Regions from separate parts of the Kosakonia sp. SMBL-WEM22 genome, predicted to be linked through region 1. Evidence: predicted binding sites of a transcription regulator. Region 1 holds the regulator's gene; the other holds the start of a gene.
What was found. The regulator LexA, encoded in region 1, represses DNA repair genes until DNA is damaged. The targets are predictions, from matches to a motif close to TNCTGTATGTACATACAGNA.
Positions count from the first base shown of each region.

Region 2: a site for LexA is predicted at 1,637-1,656, ahead of mutH (DNA mismatch repair endonuclease MutH). Genes of this name have one in related genera too.

Region 1 is NZ_CP051488.1:4,696,258-4,699,393, forward strand. It holds gene dinF (MATE family efflux transporter DinF) at 1-1,068, opposite strand, end outside; gene lexA (transcriptional repressor LexA) at 1,149-1,763, opposite strand; gene HF650_RS22700 (diacylglycerol kinase) at 1,872-2,240, opposite strand; gene plsB (glycerol-3-phosphate 1-O-acyltransferase PlsB) at 2,373-3,136, shown strand, end outside.
Region 2 is NZ_CP051488.1:4,043,418-4,046,553, forward strand. It holds gene ptsP (phosphoenolpyruvate--protein phosphotransferase) at 1-661, opposite strand, end outside; gene rppH (RNA pyrophosphohydrolase) at 674-1,204, opposite strand; gene mutH (DNA mismatch repair endonuclease MutH) at 1,885-2,577, shown strand; gene HF650_RS19475 (YgdI/YgdR family lipoprotein) at 2,775-2,993, shown strand; gene HF650_RS19480 (NADP(H)-dependent aldo-keto reductase) at 3,127-3,136, shown strand, end outside.

The sequences.
Region 1 (3,136 bases):
CCAGATAAGATAGTGTCCGGCCACCGCCTGCAGTTCAGGAATGGAGGTCAACAGCGCAATAATCATGCTGCCCGCCAGCGCGTAGACAAGAGCAAACGCGAGCGCCACAAACCCTGCCTGACGACAGGCCGCACGCCAGACATGCAGCAGTTGGCTGCCATCGCGCGCGCCGTAAGCCTGCCCGGAGTGGGCCTCAACGGCATAGGCAAAGCCATCCAGCGCATAGGCGGTAAAGGTGAGAAACATCATCAGCACCGCGTTGGCAGCGACCGTTTCGCTGCCAACGCGCGCGCCCAACACGGTGATGGAGCCGAAACAGAGTTGCAGCAGCAGCGAGCGCAGCATGATATCGCGGTTGAGAGCCAACAAACGGCGAACGCCGCCGCGCCATGCGGATGTTAGCATTGAGAGCGAGATAGCCTGCCGGCGTAAGACCTGCCACACCATCAGCAAGCCGATAAAGAAGGTGACGTACTCCGCGATAACCGTGGCGAGTGCGGCGCCCTGCACATTCATATGCAGCCCCATCACCAGCCAGAGGTCGAGGAGGATGTTGAAGAGGTTACCCACCACCAATAATATCACCGGGGCGCGGGCATACTGGACGCCGAGCAGCCAGCCAAGCAGCACCATATTACCCAGCGAGGCTGGTGCACTAAGCCAGCGGATCTCAAGAAAGCGGCGCGCCTGCGCCAGCACCGCCTCGCTGCCGCCGGTAATGTGCAGCGCCAGGTCGATTAGCGGCGAGCGTAACAACGCGATGGCAGCACCCGCGCCGAGCGCCAGCAGCAGAGGCTGCACAAGCGCACGCGTCAGCGCTGAGGGATTTTTCGCACCGAATGCCTGGGCGGTCAGCCCGGTGGTGCTCATACGCAGAAACAGCAGCAGCATAAAGAGGAAGCTGGTTGCCGTTGCACCAATCGCCACGCCGCCGAGGTAGACGGGGCTATCCAGATGACCGATTACTGCCGTATCGACTAAGCCCAGCAGTGGAACGGTAATATTGGATAAAATCATCGGCAGCGCAAGCCGCCACAGAGCTTTGTCGGATGCGGTTAACAGCGCCATAGCGTGAACATCATTACATTAAAGAGGAGAAGCGTGGCGCTGCGGCGCGCAACGTGGCGCCACAGCAAAGAAAAGAGGCTTTACAGCCATTCACCGTTACGGATCACGCCGACCGCCAGCCCTTCAATGGTGAAGTTCTGTTTGCGCAAATCGACCACGATCGGCGAGAAGTCGCTGTTTTCTGCCAGCAGTTCAACGGTGTTGCCATGTTTTTTCAGGCGTTTCACCGTCACTTCATCTTCGATACGGGCAACGATAACCTGACCGTTACGCGCATCCTGCGTTTTATGTACCGCCAGCAGGTCGCCATCCATGATACCGATATCTTTCATCGACATCCCGCTAACGCGCAGCAGGAAGTCAGCATGGGGTTTAAAGAGATTTGGATCGACCTGATAGTGGCTTTCGATATGCTGCTGCGCCAGCAGCGGCTCACCCGCAGCGACGCGACCAATCAGCGGTAGACCGGCATCGTTTTCCTCTTCCAGCAGCAGGCGAAGACCGCGCGATGCGCCAGATACGATTTCGATCACCCCTTTGCGCGCCAGCGCTTTAAGGTGTTCTTCGGCTGCATTTGGGGAACGGAACCCCAATTGCTGTGCGATTTCCGCACGCGTCGGTGGCATACCGGTTTGGGTGATGCGATCGCGAATCAGATCGAACACCTCTTGCTGCCTGGCCGTTAATGCTTTCATCCCGCCCCCTGGGTGTATATACAGTTATGCTGTGAGTATATACAGTCAACGGCGATTTTGAAACCACATTTAAGCAAAAAACCAGAGCGTTATCGAATTATGGAAACGCTATCGAAAATGTGACCAAAGAAGCGAGATCCAGGTAAAGAGCGCCAGTAAAATTGTCATCAGCACCGCTGCCGAGCCCATATCCTTTGCCCGGCCGGAAAGCTCATGGAATTCAGGGCCGATACGGTCCACAACCGCTTCGATAGCGCTATTGAGGATTTCGACAATCATCACCAGCGTGACCGAGCCAATAAGCAGGACGCGAGTAATGACATCTATATCCAAAAATGCAGCAATAATAATAGCCACAACAACAGCTACGCCCTCCTGGCGAAAAGCAGCTTCATTGATCCAGGCTGCGCGTACACCTTTCCACGAATATCCTGCGGCTTTAATGATCCGGATAAAACCGGTGGTATTATTGGCCATGAAAAGAACCTTTTTAACTATTAAGCGTCAATGAGTAGTGGTACACGCAGCGGTACCACAGAAATTATGCGTGCTTTCTGATATTCTTGCGGCGCAATGGCACTATTAATAACCAGAGGCTTTACACCCTTTATGTCCGGCTGGCCACGAATTTACTACAAATTACTGAACTTACCATTAAGCGTGCTGGTAAAAAGTAAATCGATCCCCGCAGAACCTGCACAGGAACTGGGGCTCGACACATCACGACCTATTATGTATGTGCTGCCTTATAACTCAAAGGCAGACTTAATGACCTTGCGCGAGCAGTGCCTGGCGCATGAATTACCCGATCCCCTCGAACCACTGGAGATCGATGGCGCGCTGCTGCCACGCTATGTGTTCATTCACGGCGGCCCGCGCGTATTTACCTATTACACGCCGAAAGAAGAGTCGATAAAACTGTTCCATGACTACCTGGATTTACACCGTAGCCATCCCGATCTGGATGTGCAGATGGTGCCGGTATCAGTGATGTTCGGTCGCTCGCCAGGGCGTGAAAAGGGTGAAATCAATCCGCCGTTGCGCATGCTCAACGGTATTCAGAAATTCTTCGCTGTTTCGTGGCTTGGTCGCGACAGCTTTGTGCGCTTCTCCCCGCCCGTTTCGCTGCGCCGCATGGCGACCGAACACGGTACGGATAAGATCATCGCGCAAAAACTGGCTCGCGTGGCACGTATGCACTTCGCACGCCAGCGTCTGGCCGCTGTTGGCCCACGTCTGCCCGCGCGTCAGGATCTCTTCAATAAGCTCCTGTCGTCGAAAGCGATTGCCCGTGCGGTGGAAGATGAAGCACGCAGCAAAAAGATCTCCCATGATAAGGCGCAGCAAAACGCTATCGCGCTGATGGAAGAGAT
Region 2 (3,136 bases), 650 kb from region 1:
TTGCCGCCTCTTCCAGCGCGGTGGTTAACCTTTCGCGCTCAAGGGAAGTATCCAGCGTTGAGGCTGGGTAAACCTGCTCCATCAATGGCAGCGTTTGATCCATCCACCCTTCGGCAATCGCCACGCCGGACGACGCAGGTAGCGCGCGAATGCGGGTCTGGCGATACTGACCAAACAGGGCGTTTAGCTGCGACTGGGAGAGAATGCCCGCCATCTGGGTGGCGAGAGTGACAAGGAAGGACTCTTCGCTCTCGTCGTACTGGCGAATTTCTCGCTGCTGCACCACCAGCACGCCAAGCAGCTGACGGCGCTGAATAATCGGCACGCCGAGGAAAGCGCGAAACCGCTCCTCTTTCACCGAGGGGATAAATTTAAAGCTGGGGTGCTTTTGCGCGTCAGCAAGGTTGATAGGCTCCGCCAGCCTGCCTACCAGGCCGACGATACCTTGATCGAATGCGAGCGTAACAGTGCGGCCGCGCGGCTTTTTCAAACCGCGCGTCGCCATAAGATAGAAACAGCGCCTGTCGTGATCTGCGAGATAGACCGAACACACTTCGGTTTCCATCGCCAGACAAACGTCGGTAACCAGTATCTCCAGCGCTTCGTTAAGACGTGGCGCGCTGGCAACTTTCTCAACAATCTCTCGCAGTCGGGTGAGCATAATGTGGGTGGCTTAACCTCGTTTCCGTCGCCAGGCAGGCGCGCTTTGCGGCTTCACAGGAGTCTCCTGAAGCGCCAGCACAGCGGCTGCAAACTCTTTCATCACCCGCCGGTAGACGTCGCGTTTAAACGACACAACCTGGCGAACAGGATACCAGTAGCTCACCCAACGCCAGCCATCAAACTCGGGTGTACTGCTGGTTTGCATATTGATATCGCTGTCGTTGCTCATCAACTGCAAAAGAAACCATTTCTGTTTCTGGCCGATGCAAACCGGCTTTGTGTCCCAACGCACCAAACGTTTCGGTAACTTGTAACGCAACCAGTTACGGGTAGAAGCAAGGATACGAACATCTTTACGACTTAAGCCCACTTCCTCGAACAGCTCCCGGTACATGGCCTGCTCCGGAGATTCTCCAGGATTGATTCCCCCCTGGGGAAACTGCCATGAGTGCTGTCCGAAGCGTTTGGCCCACATGACCTGACCCTGTCGATTACAGATTACGATTCCCACATTTGGGCGGTAGCCATCGTCATCAATCACCGGACTACCTCAAAATAAACCTGAATAAAGCGATTGTTTCACACTCCCGGAAAACGGTAAACCACTCTATGACAGGCAGATAAACGAATAACAATTGAATAACTCACAGTTATCATCACACTTATAAACAGCCGTAGCGAACCCCGAGGGGTTTTATTCACCTTTTCTGTGGATAGAGTTGTGAAGAAGTGTGGAATTACCCAGGGAAAACCCGGAGTAGTCTGAATAGTGACTTAAAATGCGTAAAAAATTACTCTCTTAATTTCATTGGTTTATTGCATAAAACAGACCGCCACACTGTTCTTTTGTGATACTCATCACATTTAAGATCCTGGCGTTGATGAAAGATCGAACAGAGCCGAATTTATCCACAGATTATGCCACTAAGTTAGGCACATTTTGTGCAAAAATTCGATTTTACGCCCGCGTCAAGGCTGTAAATGGAAACAGTAGTCGTGGTTATTCCCACTTATCCCACTTTTCTGTGGATAACAGGGTGTAAGATCCTGTTCATTGTCAGTGACCAGATTTGGAAAACCTCGCGGCCTGTTGCGCAACACAGGAAAAGCACTTGTAAATTAGCTTATAAATCATTGCATTGCTCTTTTTTCCCGGAACACGATAAACTTCCTGCGTGCGGTGGAAAACTGATGTCTATTTTTTAACCAAAAGGTTTTAGCATGTGTGTAATCACTCCTCTCACCGCTCCGCCGGAAACCGAAGCGCAGCTGCTGGCGCAGGCGCAGCGGCTGGCAGGCTATACGTTAGGCGAACTGGCTGAACTTGCCCGCATGCCGACGCCGCGCGATCTGAAACGCGACAAAGGGTGGATCGGTGTGCTGCTGGAGCGCTGGCTGGGCGCGAGCGCAGGCAGTAAGCCTGAGCAGGATTTTGCGGCGCTGGGCGTAGAGTTGAAAACCATCCCGATAGATCCGCAGGGCGGTCCGCTGGAAACCACCTTTGTCTGCGTGGCACCGCTGACCGGCAACACAGGAGTGGTGTGGGAGACCAGTCATGTCCGCCATAAGCTCAAGCGCGTTTTGTGGGTACCTGTCGAGGGATCGCGCACCATTCCCCTTGCTGAGCGTCGGGTAGGATCGCCGCTGCTCTGGAGCCCGGACGCCGATGAGGAGCTGCAGTTGCGCCAGGACTGGGAGGAGTTAATGGATCTGATCGTGCTCGGCCAGGTGACGCGCATCACCGCCCGTCATGGCGAAGTGCTACAGCTGCGCCCAAAAGCGGCAAACAGCAAAGCCTTAACCGAAGCCATTGGCGAGCACGGTGAGCCGATTCTGACGCTGCCGCGCGGTTTTTATCTGAAAAAGAACTTTACCCGCGCGCTGCTTGCGCGCCATTTCGCATTATCGACTTAGCCAGTTTTGAGCGGTTAAGCCATACGTTTCGCTGCGCAACAAAGCGCGGCTACGCTCAACGAAACGCACCGTTTTATAATGTGGCAATTGAAGTTTGCGCCCTCTTAGCAATAATTTTCAGATAATCCCGCTTTTTCATCGCATAAGGGCGCGTTATTACTACACTTCTGTGAGGAAAAGCCGAGAGGATACGAACAATGAAGAAGTGGGCAGTAATAATTTCTGCGGTCGGGCTGGCATGCGCGGTCAGCGGTTGCAGCAGTGACTACGTGATGTCGACCAAAGATGGCAGAATGATTCTGACGGACGGTAAGCCGCAGATTGATGATGACACCGGGCTGGTGAGCTATCACGACCAGCAGGGTAACAAAATGCAGATTAACCGCGATGACGTATCCCAGATTATTGAGCGCTAAAAATTCCCTATAAAGGTCAGTAACCTGCTGGCCTTTAATCCATTTTTTCCTTTCCCTTTTGCTTCCCCTCTGCCATGGTTATATTCCTTTGTCAGCTCAGCTGACGTGGCATGTTTGTTTAAGGAAGCCGGCTATGCACTATC